One region of the Vibrio sp. QJM3NY_35 genome, then DNA from elsewhere that is predicted to be linked to it. Evidence: predicted binding sites of a transcription regulator. Region 1 holds the regulator's gene; the other holds the start of a gene.
The links. Region 1 encodes PurR, which represses purine synthesis genes. Its sites were predicted from a motif close to TNANGNAAACGTTTNCNTNA; they were not measured.

Region 1 (8,413 bases):
CAGGAGGCAGTTCCTCCATCTGGTTCAAGCAGATCAAAGCGTATAAACAGCATTTCAACTTACTTCTCATTGATCTGAGAGGGCACGGTAAATCAGACAATATACTTAAAGGGCTGATTTCGAATCGCTATACGTTTAAATCGGTGACGCTTGATATTCTTAAAGTGTTAGACCATCTTAAGATCCGTTCTGCACATTTCGTCGGCATGTCTTTGGGCACGATTATTGTGCGTAACGTTGCAGAGCTCGCGGCTGGCCGTGTACGTTCAATGGTACTGGGTGGTGCTGTCACTAAGCTAAACACTCGCTCTCAAGTCTTAATCAAGTTGGGTAACCTCAGCAAGCACATCATTCCTTACATGTGGTTATACAGCCTTTTTGCTTATGTTGTGATGCCACAAAAAAGCCAAAAAGAGTCTCGTCATCTTTTTATCCGCGAAGCAAAAAAACTGTGCCAGAAAGAATTTAAACGCTGGTTTATCCTCACGGCTGATGTAAACCCCTTGATGAAATATTTTAAAGATAGAGAGCTACCAATACCGACTCTTTATTTGATGGGTGAACGTGACTACATGTTTATTAAGCCTGTAAAAGAAATGGTTGCAGCGCATGAGTCGAGCGAGCTAGTGGAGATTCCGAATTGTGGGCACGTATGTAACGTGGAAAACCCTGAAGAGTTTAATCAGCGTTCGATTGCGTTTATTCAAAAACAAATTCAGTGATTTTCTAAACGCGAAATCAAAGATGATGATGGAATCGAATTGAAATAAAAACGGGAAGCTAATTTTAGCTTCCCGTTTTTATTTGGAGGAGGTATCGGCCTAATTGTCTTATAAGGTCACTGAAACTCTGCTATTCGGGTGAAGCAGCACCGCACTGCCAACAAGAGCCGAATTGCGCTTCGTTGACTTCATGACACTCACCACAACGCCACTCTTCATAGATGATCGAATCTTGCTGCTTTTGGTAGTCATTGACGAGCATGCGAGCTTCACTGGCCAATTCTGGCTCATATAACCACACGTAAGGGTCAGTTTCTTCCGTAAATGGGATTTCCCCCTTCAATCCGAACAATCCCTCACCACGAACTTCACAGGCAATATTCTCGCTTTCTAATAATCCACAGATGATATGAGCTTCTGTCGGATTCGATGCACTGAAGATTTTCATTGAAATAGAACCTTATTCGGCTATCTGTGTTATTTAGCTATTATAAATTATTCAGCTACGGGCGCTGAGCGAAACTTACCCATCAACCATTTAGCAACTATTGGGAATATCCCCAATAACGCAAATGACAATAGTACTGAAGGGGAGACGATGCCCGAAAGTGAATCAATTTCTGCGAGCTGAGTACCAGCATTCAAGAAAACCGCCGTCCCCGGTAACATCCCGATTTGACTCGTAATGTAGTAACGACTCACTGACATCGGTGTTAGACCCATCAATAGGTTAATAAGGAAAAATGGGAATACAGGGATCAGACGCAGAGAAAATAGGTAAAACGCGCCGTCTTTTTCAACCCCCTTGTTAATTGTCGCCAATTTGTCACCAAACTTGGTTTGAATCCAGTCACGCAATAGGTAACGGCTACTTAAGAAGGCTAAAGTCGCACCGATCGCACTCGCGAAAGATACCAGCAGCAAGCTATTCCAGAAGCCAAATAGAGCAGCTCCAAGCAGGGTAACAACAGCGGCGCCAGGAATTGAGAAAGCAGTGATCATTACATACGCAACAAAATAGATAGCGGCAGCAGCAATAAAGTTGCTGTCAATATAGTCATTTAAAACGGCTTGTTGGGCCTTAGCATTTTCAAGCGTGAGGTATTGACCAAAATTGACGCCTAACAAGACGATGGTTACTACCAATATAATACCCAATATCATTTTCTTACTCATTGATACTTCCTCTAAATTTTCAATGCATATCGATAGTATAGATAGACAGGTAAAGCTTAGATTAACTTTCAGCAGATATAAAAAAAGCCGCAAAAAATGCGGCTTAGTTATGTAGATACAATGTTAATTGACGCGATTGATAAGCTCTTCACGACGCTGCTGCGGTATAACTGACCAATGTGTACCATTGATCGCACCTTCTAGCGCCCAAAGTAGTTCAATACTGACAGAAGACGCATGCGATTCTTTGATGGCGTTAAATGCGTTTACAGAGCCAGATTCATATAAACGTTCTACAGAATCGATCCCTGCCTTTTTCAACATACGCTCGGTAGCGAGTCGAAGATTAGGCAGATCTTTGAGTCGGGTCGGCTTAGCAGAAGACTGCTCAGCTTTTTCTTCTTTAGCAAAACCTAGAGACGTGGTTGCAAGCTGCAAGATTTTCTCTTGGTCTTGCCAGAGGCCTTCAGGTAAAGCGAAATATTTAGTAACGACAGGGAAACCACGTTTTTTGTAGACGTACGGTTGAAACCCTTGTTGTTCGAATTGTTTCGTTGTGCCTTTGTCTGCGCGTATGTGCAACTGGTCATTTACAACCAGAGCAAACATAGTGTCATCAGCAAAAAGACCGAAGCCACCAAACATTGAGCGTGATTTTATTTTTCCTAGGGACTCAAATAACTTCATCGAGTCCTTTAGTATCGGTTTATCCATGTTATTTATCTCGGTGTATTTGAACTACGCCACCAAATAAGCAGGTCCGAGAGATTAGCAAAATGTTGCAATTAAATTGTCAATAAGCCGTAAATTACCAAATTATTAGTAGTTACTGCATTTTGCCATCGGTAACCCCGCTACCATACCAACGAGTGGTTTAGGCCGGAAGCTTTGCGTCTCACTCTTTCGAGTGGTTTGCCCTGTGCGTGACTGATTGAATAGAATAAAGTTTTTGTTGAATGAAGCTCACAGTTGATATTTCAAAATGTGATATTGCTTCAATTAATGATCTTTCTGTTGTGCATCTGGGTTCATTATAGTTGCTGATAAAAAAAGCGCACCTAAAGGTGCGCTTGATGAAATTAAACTCGAATTATCAATTAATTTAACGTTTTAACTGTGCTTCGTTCAACAATTTCAGGGTGCATTTCGAAGACGCGTTTTTCGTGGTCTTTGTCTTTGATGCGCTCTAATAGAATTTCGAATGCATTCTTACCAACACGACGTTTTGGTTGGTGAACGGTCGTTAGCGGCGGAGAGAAGTATTCAGCCAGTTCGATATTGTCGTAACCGATCACTGAGATATCTTCTGGAATGCGAATGCCTTTTTCTTGCAGGCGGCTCATTAAGCCGAGTGCCATTGTGTCGTTAAAGCAGAATACCGCTGTTGGACGATCTTCCATCTCAACGATTTGTTCTGCAGCAAGAACAGCCGTATCACACTCGAAGTTACCTTCGATGATCATATTTTCATCAGCAGAAATCTTTGCTTCATTCAGTGCGCGCTTGTAACCGGCAATACGTTCAACACATGCTGCTTTGTCTAAGTGGCCACTTAAACATGCAATCTTAGAGTGACCGCGTTCAATAAGGTATTTGGTCGCTAGGTAGCCACCTTCTTCAGAGTTATCGATGATCTTATCAGCCTGAGAGCTCTCTGGGCCCCAGTCCATGATAACTTTAGGGATGTCAGCGTGACGGTCTAACATCTCTCTTAGTTCTTCAGTTAGGTCAGAACACATAACTAAGATGCCATCTACACGTTTCTCTGCAAGCATTCGAATATAGTCACGTTGCTTCTCATAGATACCGCCCGTATTACACAGGATCAAAGTGTAACCTTGACGGTAGCAGTAGCTCTCAACACCATCGATAACTTCAGAGAAGAATAGGTTAGTTGATTGAGTCACTAGCATGCCGATGGTGCGTGTTGTATTACACTTCAAACTACGAGCGACAGCACTTGGTGCATAGTTCAGTTCATCTACGGCTTTGTTTACTTTTTCTTGAGTTGCTTCTGCAACAAAGCGAGTTTTGTTGATTACGTGAGAAACGGTTGTTGTTGATACGCCGGCTAAGCGAGCGACATCTTTTATAGTGGCCATGGTTTTATCCTATTAGAAGCTACTTTCCCAAAGTACGGAATAAAGTAGCCGTTAAGCTACCTAACTAAGAGCTTAAATTTGTAGGGCTCTTTGGGTACTAAAGTGCTAAAAAACAAAAAACCGCTATTGAGCGGCTTGTCTTAACACCGAAATGCTCTGAACTTTAATAAGCATAGCATTTCGTGAATGTTTCATATTTTATCGTTTGCGGTCACAATTTTAGACTGACTAGAAATTACTCGCAATAAAATTCACCCAGAAATCCGGGTGAATTGTCACATTCTACTGAATTTATTTACCTAGTCATCCAATAAGCTATTCACCAGCTAAATATTGAGTGTCTAATTGACAGAATGCGAGTAGCAAAGATGAGACGGAGGCGTAGAAACCGAATTCATCAACGTCATGACATTTCACGTTGAACTTTGGTACCCAAGTCAGCAGTTGTTGTTCGATAAACTGCTGTTGAACGGCAAATGAATTCTCTAGCTCTTCTTCAATATCCGTTTCGTTTGAACGAATGATCAAGTTACCAAGGAAATCGAGTTCGATAGCAATGTGGTCTGCTGGCTCTTTTAGATCTTGGTTCACCACTAAATTGTGCTTAGCCATGATCTCTTCCATATCTTTTGCAGGCTTATCATTCAAAAGGCCAGTTTCACCGATATACATAGAAGCGTAAGGAAGAGCACCGTGTTTATCTGTTTTTAAGAAAAGATCGCAAAAGTCTGCAGACAATTCTAGTTGAGCATCTTCACGTGTTTGTAGGCGGTTAAGCGCATCCACTAGCTTATCAATCGCTGGCTTTAGTGTTTCATTTTCGCCTAGACCAGTTAGGAAAGAACGAATTTCAACAGAGTGGTAGTGATCGAGTTCTTCTTGAGTCAGTTCTTTGGCGAACAAGCTTGATAGCCACCAGTATATTTCTGCTCTTTGCTCGTTGAACGCTTTCGTATCTTTCATTTAAATAATCCTAATATCATCTTTCGTCATACTTAGGGTATGAAGGCTAACTAAACAGTGATACTTATCGAACACAAAGTCACTCGTTAGTAGTAATACCTATATTGAATTGCGATGGACGATAAATAGCAAGGTTTAAGATTGTCTTGTATCAAAAAAAATCCATGTTTCTGGCTTTTATCTTCTGTACCACTAGAATTGTTACTAGTTATGAATAGAATAGTCACTGAAACTATTAAATAAGAAAAGTGGTGTAGATGAGCTATCACGTATTAGTCGTAGAAGATGATGTGGTAACCCGCAGTAAACTGGTTGGATACTTCCAGAACGAGGGTTATACAGTGAGCGAAGCAGAAAGCGGCGCTCAAATGAGAAACGTGTTAGAAGAAAACAACGTTGACCTCATTATGCTGGACATCAACTTACCAGGCGAAGATGGATTGATGCTAACTCGCGAATTACGCAGTCAATCAGACATTGGAATTATTTTAGTTACTGGACGCACGGATAGCATCGACAAGATCGTTGGCCTTGAAATGGGCGCTGACGATTACGTTACTAAACCCTTCGAACTTCGCGAGTTATTAGTTCGAGTTAAAAACCTACTTTGGCGTATCTCTGCTGCTCGTAAAACAGCAGCGGGCGCTGTAGAAGAAACATCAGATGAGTCTGTGGTTCGTTTTGGTGAGTGGACATTTGATATCCCTCGTCGTGCGTTAAGCAAAAACGGCGAACCGGTGAAACTGACCAAAGCAGAATACGAACTGCTAGTGGCGTTGTCTTCTTACCCTAACCAAGTATTAAGCCGCGAACGTATTCTGAATATGATCAGTCACCGAGTGGACGCGCCTAATGACCGTACTATCGACGTGCTGATTCGTCGTATGCGTGCAAAAATGGAGTTCGATCCTAAGAACCCACAAATTTTTGTGACGGTTCACGGTGAAGGTTACATGTTCGCTGGTGATTGATTTCCTTCGGGAGTGATTAATTAACAACGACATTTAAACGTAAAAAGCCGAGACATCATTGATGTCTCGGCTTTTTTATTACTCAGCTTTTACTGTTAACGACCAGAGAATCTACAAATACTTGGCGACTCTGTCTGCTCAGATGAGTTTAAAGATTCAATGGGCTTATTGAGGCTGAGCCGCAGAAACGTCACCGTCATCTTCAATTAAGCTGGAAGCTTCTGGAATAACAGGCTCTTCAACAATGTCATTGCTTGTATCTAGCCAATCACGCAGGCTTTGCCAAACCAATCCCATGGTTTCGTGCCAGTAACGCTCAGTCTGCTCAAGGTAAAGAGCTTTTGGCATGTACTTGTTCCAAGGCTCAACAATACCTTCTTGTGCAAGGTAGTTAGTTGGTGCCGGCAGTGGTTTCATTCCAGCAGCATTGAATTCGTTCAGTGCGCGAGTCATATGGCTCGCTGAAGTCACCAACACCATTCTTTTATTCTTAACGAACGCAGCGGCTTGGCGTGCTTCTTCCCAGGTGTCTTTTGCTGTTTCAAGCAGAATGATGTTTGGCTTTGCTACGCCAAGTGCTAATGCAACTTTAGCCATCATTCTTGCGTTACTGACTTCAGTGCCTGCGCCATAGCCAGACAAAATGAGTTTTGCACCAGGATAAAGACGTAGAATACGAATCCCTTCACTTAAACGCATCAGGCCGGTGCGGCTAAGTTCTGATGTCGGTGGAATTTGGTCGTCTACGACGTGACCACTTCCGAGAACCATCACGTAATCGACGGTTTCATCGACAGGTAAAAATGCGGTGTGTTGCCTTTCCATTGGCATTAAAAGTTGACTAGAAACTGGTTGGAAAGCGATTAGGAAAATACCACATAGGGCTGAAAGGGTGATTAGACAACCCGTCTTCCTTTTGGTAGTAAACATCACTAGGGCTAAACCCAGAAAAGCGAGAATTAACATTGCTGGCAGTGGCATCAATAGCGAAGACACTACTTTTTTCAGCTCAAACATATCCGAATAGTCCGAAAAAACATCACTTAGTAGTAAAAAGAGACATCGCCTCTTTATTCCTGAAATTCCTGTGACAGAATAGCAGGCACGATAGGACATAATAACTCAAGTAGCCGTGACTGAAGACCGTAATTTCGACGATATTGCCCACAAATTTGCAAAAAATATTTACGGCTCTGACAAAGGAGAGATCCGTCAGATCATCGTATGGGAAGATTTAGAACAAGCTTTGAGCAAATTTGAGCAATCAGCTTCGCCATTGCATGTGCTTGATGCAGGAGGTGGTCTTGCACAGATGTCGCAGAAAATCGCCGCACTTGGACATAAGGTTTCTCTGTGCGACCTCTCTTCTGAAATGCTTAAGCTTGCAGAAGAAAGTATCAACGAAGCGGGTTTGTTAGAGCAGTATCGATTTATCCATTCTCCGGTACAAAAAGTTGCAGAACATCTCGACGATAAAGTCGATTTTGTGATGTTTCATGCCGTAATGGAATGGCTAGCAAATCCTAAAGAGGCGCTTGATTTATTATTGGGGCAAGTAAACCCCGGTGGCGTTGCCTCGATAATGTTTTACAACCACCACGGATTAGTCCTGAAAAATGTGATTTGTGGCAACATTCCTCATGTATTGAATGGGATGCCACATCGAAAACGGTTTAAGCTGCAACCACAAAAAGGCTTGAAGCCGGAAGAGGTTTATCAATGGATAGAAGACGCTGGTCTAGAAATCTGTGGTAAATCAGGCATTCGTTCCTTCAGTGACTACATAGGTAATATGGAGTACATGGGCGATTACCAATTTGAAGATGTATTGGAACTAGAAAAACAGCTATGTCGCCAAGAGCCATATCTGTCACTAGGCCGTTATATTCACGTTTGGGCTCAAAAACCTGCGCAATAACAGCGCTGAATGTGGTAAAAGAAGCCACAACATGCGCTCTGCAATCGTAAGAAGCCCGCGTCATAAAGAAATAGGCGTCATATCTAATACATTCGATATGACGAAGAACAGTAACAGGAACCACAATGAGTGAAATGACTCAAACTGCCGAAGAGCAGCCAATTGATGAGTTGGTGGGCTGGGTCAAGCAGCATGATTTTTCATTAAACTTGCCACCAGAGCGCTTAGCATTTTTGATTGCTATCGCAGTACTAAGCAATGAAAGGTTCGATGAAGAGTTGGGCGAGGGGGAACTGCACGATGCATTTACCATCGTCACTCGACTGTTTGAAGATACTGGCGAAGCGTCTGCGTTTCGTGCCAACAATGCCATCAACGAGTTAGTTAAACAGAAGTTGATTAGCCGCTTTACCAGCGAAATCACCGATGGTGCGAGTATTTATCGCTTATCACCATTGGCGATTGGTATTTCAGATTATTATTTACGCCACCGTCAGTTCTCTAAGTTGAAACTGTCTATCCAGCTTTCTATGGTTGCGGACGAGATGGCAAAAGCCATTG
Region 2 (8,413 bases), 1.1 Mb from region 1:
TTACGCCCAGTAATTCCGATTAACGCTCGCACCCTCCGTATTACCGCGGCTGCTGGCACGGAGTTAGCCGGTGCTTCTTCTGTTGCTAACGTCAAGAGATAGCGCTATTAACGCTACCCCCTTCCTCACAACTGAAAGTACTTTACAACCCGAAGGCCTTCTTCATACACGCGGCATGGCTGCATCAGGCTTTCGCCCATTGTGCAATATTCCCCACTGCTGCCTCCCGTAGGAGTCTGGACCGTGTCTCAGTTCCAGTGTGGCTGATCATCCTCTCAGACCAGCTAGGGATCGTAGCCTTGGTGAGCCATTACCTCACCAACTAGCTAATCCCACCTAGGCATATCTTGACGCGAGAGGCCCGAAGGTCCCCCTCTTTGGCCCGTAGGCATTATGCGGTATTAGCCATCGTTTCCAATGGTTATCCCCCACATCAAGGCAATTTCCTAGGCATTACTCACCCGTCCGCCGCTCGACGCCCATTAACGCACCCGAAGGATTGTTAGTGTCGTTTCCGCTCGACTTGCATGTGTTAGGCCTGCCGCCAGCGTTCAATCTGAGCCATGATCAAACTCTTCAATTTAAGATTTTGTGACTCAACGAATACTGACTTCAAAACTAATATTCATGTAAACATGAACATGTAATTCTAAAGCTATTACCATTCCAACAGAATGGTAATGAATTGACTGTGCCGAATAACTACAAGTAGTTAAACGTATTGGTCACTCAGTTCATTGAAATCAAGTTTGTTACCGAAGTAACTGCTATTACCTAAGTAATAACGTTTTGATATTCATCAACGAGTGCCCACACAGATTGATAGGTTTAAATTGTTAAAGAGCTTTTCCTTTTTGAGCTTCGCTCAAATCGGACGGCCATTTTAGCGATTTAAGTTTTAGTGTCAACCACTATTTTCAAAACTTTTTTCAAGCGCTTAGCTTGGCTAATTTGACCTGCTGATTCGTTTTGGTTTCTTACGAAGCCTTCCCGTTTCAACGAGGTCGCATTATAGAGATTTCGATCACACTGGCAAGCCCTTTTTGAAGTTTTTCTTACTTTTTTGATTGTTCGAGCGTTTTTTGTTCAAAACACTCCATTTTCACTAGTATTCCCCTTAATTAAGGGCTTAAGGTGCCTATATAAAGGAGGATTTATGAGTTCAATGCGCAGTTATAAAGGAATATCCCCTCAGATTGGACAAGGTGTCTATATAGATACAAGTTCGGTACTGGTTGGTGATATCAAAATCGGTGACGACTCTAGCGTGTGGCCTTTGGTTGCAGCTCGAGGAGATGTGAACCACATTCATATTGGAGATAGAACGAATATCCAAGACGGCAGCATTTTGCACGTCACCCATAAGAGTGCTGACAACCCTGAAGGTTATCCTCTACTAATAGGTAATGATGTCACTATCGGACATAAAGTAATGCTGCATGGCTGCACGATTGAAGATCGTGTACTTGTTGGTATGGGAGCTATCGTGCTTGATGGCGTGATTATTAAAGAAGAAGTGATGATTGGTGCTGGTAGCTTAGTGCCACCGAACAAGGTACTTGAAAGCGGTTATCTCTATGTAGGAAGCCCAGTAAAACAAGCACGCCCATTAAACGATAAAGAGCGTGCCTTTTTACAGAAGTCAGCTGACAACTATGTTCAGAATAAAAACGACTATCTAGACTCTGTGCTTCCAGTTTAAAGCGCTTTGATCTGAATCCGATTAGAGGAGTCATACTCCTCTTCTTCTATTAACTCTTCAGCTAGCTCTTCAATATCGAAACGTAACTCTGAAAAGATAACTAAAGCTTGATCGCCTTCTTCTATATCTTTGCCTGCCAATCGAGACAATTCTTCAATAGACATAACACACTCAATCAGTGCGCCCGACTGCTGTGCTGGGAAGGTGATTGATTGATTCTCTTCATCCCAATCTTGGATATCAGGAAATAGAATTGATTGATTCATTTTTTATAAATACCTTGTTACATCTCTAGGTTTTTGCGTAATTCTCTTAAAATCTGTTTTGTTCCTGGGCGAAGACCACGCCACAGCATAAAGCTCTCAGCAGCCTGCCCTACCAACATACCCAAACCATCATAAGCAGCGTGAACACCGTTATCTAATGCCCATTGATTAAATACTGTGGTTCCAGATCCGTAAACCATGTCATAAACAGCACTATTCGAATTGAAGATAATCTCAGAAACTTCAGGAAGCTGACCACTTAGACCAGACGAGGTCGAGTTAATGATGACATCAAACCCTTCATTAACATCGCTTAACCCTATTCCTTTGATGTTGCCATGTGAAGAAAACATCTCAGCCAGAAGTTGAGCCTTTGAACTGGTTCGATTAGCGACTACCAACTGTTGTGGCTTTTGGTCGAGAAGAGGTTGAATCACTCCTCGAGCGGCGCCACCAGCGCCAAGAAGAAGAACGCGAGCCCCTTCTAGCATAACTTGATGTTGAAGAAGGTCTTGAACTAAACCCTCACCATCGGTGTTATCACCAATGATTTCTCCGTCATCGAGCTTCTTAAGTGTGTTTACGGCACCGGCTAGTTCAGCCCTCTCAGTAAGGCGATTGGCAAACTGATACGCATCTTCTTTAAAAGGTGCTGTGACATTACATCCTCTACCACCTTCGCTGAAAAAGGCTTTCGCAGCAGTGATAAATTCACCATGCTCTGGCTGTAATGCTGTATAGGTAAGTTGTTGGCTGGTTTGGCGAGCAAATAATGTGTGAATGAATGGCGATTTGCTTTGCCCAATAGGGTTACCGAAAACGGCATAACGATCTACTTGCTGTGTCATATCCTTACCTAACAGAAATAAAAAAGGTCATCTATATAGATGACCCTATCACTATCCCTATAAGGAAGGAAGAACTACCAAACTCGAGGCTTTAGGTAGTCGCTATAAAGCAGAGCTTCTGGTGAACCCGCTTGAGGTTCGTAGCGATATTCCCAACGAGCCAATGGCGGCATCGACATTAATATTGATTCTGTGCGACCACCACTTTGTAGACCAAATAGGGTGCCACGGTCATAGACTAAGTTAAATTCAACATAGCGACCACGACGATAAAGCTGGAAGTCACGCTCACGTTCACCATAAGGTGTCTCTTTGCGTCGTTCTACAATTGGTAAATACGCGGCTGCAAAACCTTCACCGACCGCCTGCATATAAGCGAAGCTCTTTTCAAAGCCCCACTCGTTTAAGTCATCAAAGAACAGACCGCCAACACCACGTGTTTCATCACGGTGAGGTAGATAGAAGTACTTATCACACCACTCTTTGTGTTCTTGGTAAACATAATCACCAAATGGTGCACACAGGTCTTTAGCAGTTTGATGCCAAGATTGGCAATCTTCATCGACAGGATAGAATGGCGTTAAATCAAAACCACCACCGAACCACCAGATAGGATCTTCCCCTTCCTTTTCGGCAATAAAGAATCGTACGTTCGCGTGTGAGGTTGGGATGTATGGGTTTTTAGGGTGGATAACTAATGAGACACCCATAGCTTCAAACTTACGTCCGGCTAATTCAGGACGGTGAGCAGTTGCAGAGGCAGGCATAGCCTTACCAGCGACATGAGAAAAGTTAACACCGCCTTGCTCAAATACCGCACCATTGGTCATCACGCGAGTTCGACCACCGCCACCAAGACGTTCGCCAGGTTCACGCTGCCATGCATCTTCTTCAAAAAGAGCTGCACCATCAGCTTGTTCAAGCTGTTGGCAAATCGAATCTTGTAGGCTCAGTAAAAACTGCTTTACTGCTTCTTTATCAATTGCTGACATCTTACTTCCTTTGCAGGGTTTAACCCTGTCTTAATATTTTCGACGTTTTTGCATCTCTAATTTCGCTTGGTTTCTCGCGACCACCCGTGTGACCTTCTAAAATAGAGACTAGATATTGGCCAAGTTGCTGCTGAACTTCTTCAGTCGTCATGCAAGGCGGCTCTCCGGTCAGGTTGGCACTGGTAGAGGTTAACGGCTTACCGAATTCATTACACATTCTTTGAACTAAAGGGTGATCAGTCACTCGTACTGCAATGGAATCAAACTGGCCGCTGACCCAGTCAGTTACTTTACTGCTGGTTGGCATTATCCAAGTTACCGGACCTGGCCATGTTGCTTTTACGGTCGCTAACTGCGCTTCCGTCAACTGGCTTTCATCAATATAGGGCAGCAACTGCTCGTAACTCGCAGCAATTAGGATCAACCCTTTCTCCATCGGCCGCTGTTTTAAATCGAGCAATTTCTTAATGGCTTGTGGATTATCGGGATCACAACCGACCCCAAAAACGCCTTCAGTCGGGTAAGCAATGACTTCACCTTGTTGTAATGCCTGCAAAGTATGTTGAAAGTTATCCAAGGGTTGCCTCATTAATTCTGTTATCGAACTCGCTAAGTGTACAAATTATCATTCACTGTGACTAAAGCTATTTGTTTATAAAATGTATCAATTAACAACTTAGACTGAAGCAAACGTTTTCCTTAAGCAATTTTACCCGTATAATGCGCGCAAAATATCTAATCACTAATTAAATCGTACCTGAAGGAGTTTGAGATGACTGTCGGTATTATCATGGGTTCTAAATCTGATTGGCCAACAATGAAGCTAGCTGCAGAAATGTTGGATCAGTTTGGCGTGGCGTACGAAACAAAAGTGGTTTCTGCTCACCGCACACCTCAGTTGCTTGCTGATTACGCAACCAGTGCGAAAGAGCGCGGTATTAAAGTGATTATTGCTGGTGCTGGCGGTGCTGCGCATCTTCCGGGCATGGCTGCAGCTTTCACAAGCGTACCTGTTTTAGGTGTTCCTGTTCAGTCTAAAGCACTCAAGGGCATGGATTCTCTGCTTTCTATCGTACAGATGCCAAAAGGCATTGCGGTAGGTACTTTGGCTATCGGTGAAGCTGGCGCTGCCAATGCTGGTATCCTAGCAGCCCAAATCATTGGTACTCACAATGAAGAAGTGATGGCAAAAGTAGAAGCGTTCCGCTCTGAGCAAACAGAAACGGTTCTGGCTAATCCAAACCCTGCTGAGGACTAATTCCCATGCATGTTCTTGTGTTAGGCGCGGGCCAACTTGCTCGCATGATGTCCCTAGCTGGGGCGCCCCTGAATATTGAAATTTCTGCTTTTGATGTTGGCAGCAAAAATATTGTTCACCCATTAACGCAAGCGGTTCTAGGCAACGGCTTAGAAAATGCGATTGAGCGCGCGGACGTCATTACTGCTGAGTTCGAACATATCCCTCACGATGTACTTGAGGTATGTGAGCGCAGCGGTAAATTCTTACCGACTACTGAAGCAATCAAAGCTGGCGGTGACCGTCGCCTTGAAAAAGCGCTGTTAGACGAAGCGAACGTGAAGAATGCTAAATACTATGTGATTAACTCTCGCGAAGACTTTAACGCTGCGATCGCTCACGTTGGCTTACCAATGGTATTGAAGAGCACCCTTGGCGGCTACGATGGTAAGGGCCAGTGGCGCTTAAAGACATTAGACAATGTTGACGCGACTTGGACAGAAATAGCCGAGTGCATTGCAGCTACAGACAATCAAGCCATTGTGGCTGAAGAGTTCGTTCCATTCGACCGTGAAGTATCACTGGTTGGTGCTCGCGGTACCAATGGCGAGATTCAAGTGTACCCACTGGCTGAGAATGTTCACACCGACGGCGTGTTGAGCTTATCGACAGCGATTGATGACATTGAACTGCAAGAGCAAGCGAAAACCATGTTCACAGCAATTGCAGAACGCTTAGATTACGTTGGCGTACTAGCACTTGAGTTCTTTGATGTTCAAGGTTCACTGCTGGTTAACGAGATAGCACCACGTGTTCATAACTCTGGCCACTGGACGCAACAAGGTGCTGAAACTTGTCAGTTTGAGAACCACCTGCGCGCAGTGTGTGGCATGCCACTAGGCAGCACTAAGCTGATTCGTCCAACCGCAATGATCAACATTCTTGGTGAAGATACTCTACCTGAGGCTATTCTGGCTCAAGGTGGCTGTCATGTTCATTGGTATGGCAAAGAGAAGCGTGCAGGTCGTAAGATGGGCCACATTAACGTGAGCGCTGACTACAACGCAGAGCTGCAAAGAGCGTTGTGCTCATTGGCTGATATTCTTGATAAGCAAGCCTACCCTGCTGTGCATGAGTTTGCTGAACAGATGAAGTAAGCCTGCATTGGCTTATTGATGGATGTAGAAACGGCGCTCATTGAGCGCCGTTTTTTATTTCTGGCCATTCACTTACTGTGACTAGCATGACTACTGAGATTGAATGTGATGACACTTGCGATCAGCGCATTGCTTTTTGGTTCCACTGGCTGTTTTCTTCTCAAGTAACAGCGGAAAATAGCACTCTTCACAGCGGCCTATAACAGGAGGCTGATTAACAGCAAACTTACATTTAGGGTAGTTATCACAGGCATAGAAGGTTTTGCCATAGCGAGATTTACGCTCAACCAAATGGCCTCTACCACACTCAGGGCATGCAACCAGCGGCTGCTCTTCAGGTTGTTCTTTTGGTTGGTCCAAAGATTCGATGTGATTACACTCTGGATAGTTGCTACAGCCAATGAACATCCCAAAGCGACCTTGTCTTAGTACCAATTCATTTTGGCATTTAGGACACGGTACACCCAGCTCTTTCACCACATGGCCATCGTTTTGATGCAAAGGCTTGATGTAATCACAGCTCGGATACTGCTTACAGCCCAAAAATGGGCCGTACTTACCATGGCGAAGCTGAAGCTCTCCACCACACTGTGGACATGGTTCATGCTCTAACGCATGTTCATGTGCTGAAAAAAGCTGATTATCAATCTTACTACTCATGACAAGCCTGTATTAATGCAAGATACCTTGCTCTTTGGTGTACAACAGCTCTTCCATTTGCGTGTAAGCACTTTCATTACCCGGTACATTGAATAGCACCATTAAGATAATCCATTTCAGATCATCCAATTCAAATTCGTTGGTCTCAAGCCCCATCACACGATCAATCACCATTTCACGAATCTCTGTCGTGAGCACGTTGATCTGCTCTAGGAACAGTAAGAAACCTCGACACTCCATATTAATACGCGATACCTCTCTACTGGTGTAAACGCGCATCGAGGTGTTGGAACACATAGTAATCGCCGCTTGGTTGTCAGTATCTTGCAGTGCCGCAAGATCTTCTAACCAATGGAGGGCCTTATAAATATCGTCTTGGTGAAACCCTGCTCGAAGAAGCTCATCTTCAAGTTCGTCTTGATCCACCTGCAATTCAGAATCGCTATGGATGTAGGTTTCAAACAAGTACATCAGTATGTCCATCATCATAGCTTAGCCTCTCCCCTTTCGAATATAGCCACCGGAAACTGCAACAACATGCCCTGAGAGCTCAAGCTCTAAAAGCTGCATCATGACTTCATGCACAGGTATATGGGTTCTCTGTGCCAAAATATCAACGGGTGTCGCCTCTAATCCTACGTTAGCTAACAGCTGTGGAAATGGCAATTGTTCATTTTCACCCTCATTCTGCGTAGGTTCGAATAAGCTCGGCTGTTGATCTATAGACCAGTTTAACAGACTCTTTATTTCAATCAGAACATCTTGAGCATTTTGCACTAAACATGCTCCAGCTTTAATGAGACTGTTACCTCCACGACTGGTTGGGCTATGAATTGAACCGGGCAACGCAAACACTTCTCGACCTTGCTCCATCGCATATCGAGCCGTAATCAAAGAGCCACTCTTCTCAGCCGCTTCAACCACCAAGGTTCCTAACGACAGACCACTTATAATACGGTTACGGCGAGGGAAATGTTCAGGTCGTGGTTTGGCACTTGGGCGAAACTCTGAAATCAATGCGCCATTTTCACAGATCCTATCGGCTAAATTTCTGTGTCGCGCAGGATAAATGGAATCCAATCCAGAACCCAATACAGCAAAAGTTTCCCCTCCTTTATCTAGAGCACCATCATGAGCATAGCCATCGATACCGAGCGCTAAGCCACTGGTGACAATCAAACCGTTTTGCACAAACTCTTTGGCGAACGACTTCGCGGTTTGCAACCCTTCGAGACTGGCATTGCGACTGCCGACCATAGCGATTTGAGGCTCAATCAGCTTTTCAACGTGACCTTTAACGAAAAGCACGCTTGGCGCGGAGGCGGTCTCATTCAGCAGTTTGGGATAATGCGAGCAATTCGGGGTAATGATGTGATGGTTAGGCTGTTTTGCTTGCCATGATAAGCAAGCCTCCACTTCTCTTGGGGCTTGCTCTCTTAGATAGGATATTTGCTTAGCTGACAAACCCATCGCTTGCAGCTGCTGACTTGAGTAGCCAACAAGGTTCGAAGGGGAATCGATACTCAGCAAGCGAGAAAGGCGTTTGCCACC

Region 2: purE (5-(carboxyamino)imidazole ribonucleotide mutase) is a predicted target of PurR. The motif match lies at 4,491-4,510, and genes of this name have one in related genera.

What each region holds. Positions count from the first base shown of each region.
Region 1 covers NZ_CM173507.1:2,211,194-2,219,606, reverse strand. Annotated here, with positions in the region: gene AC3CH3_RS09950 (alpha/beta fold hydrolase) at 1-722, shown strand, start outside; gene AC3CH3_RS09945 (putative signal transducing protein) at 853-1,170, opposite strand; gene AC3CH3_RS09940 (TVP38/TMEM64 family protein) at 1,218-1,898, opposite strand; gene AC3CH3_RS09935 (TfoX/Sxy family DNA transformation protein) at 2,022-2,612, opposite strand; cyclic di-GMP riboswitch class I at 2,740-2,825, opposite strand; gene purR (HTH-type transcriptional repressor PurR) at 2,996-4,000, opposite strand; gene torD (molecular chaperone TorD) at 4,316-4,963, opposite strand; gene torR (two-component system response regulator TorR) at 5,221-5,934, shown strand; gene elyC (envelope biogenesis factor ElyC) at 6,100-6,951, opposite strand; gene cmoM (tRNA uridine 5-oxyacetic acid(34) methyltransferase CmoM) at 7,067-7,852, shown strand; gene mukF (chromosome partition protein MukF) at 7,978-8,413, shown strand, end outside.
Region 2 covers NZ_CM173507.1:3,344,156-3,352,568, forward strand. Annotated here, with positions in the region: rRNA gene AC3CH3_RS15210 (16S ribosomal RNA) at 1-583, opposite strand, end outside; gene AC3CH3_RS15215 (gamma carbonic anhydrase family protein) at 1,157-1,702, shown strand; gene AC3CH3_RS15220 (DUF1488 family protein) at 1,699-1,968, opposite strand; gene aroE (shikimate dehydrogenase) at 1,986-2,816, opposite strand; gene hemF (oxygen-dependent coproporphyrinogen oxidase) at 2,891-3,808, opposite strand; gene tsaC (L-threonylcarbamoyladenylate synthase type 1 TsaC) at 3,828-4,385, opposite strand; gene purE (5-(carboxyamino)imidazole ribonucleotide mutase) at 4,581-5,066, shown strand; gene AC3CH3_RS15245 (5-(carboxyamino)imidazole ribonucleotide synthase) at 5,072-6,202, shown strand; gene AC3CH3_RS15250 (DNA topoisomerase family protein) at 6,293-6,862, opposite strand; gene AC3CH3_RS15255 (DUF494 family protein) at 6,875-7,351, opposite strand; gene dprA (DNA-processing protein DprA) at 7,355-8,413, opposite strand, start outside.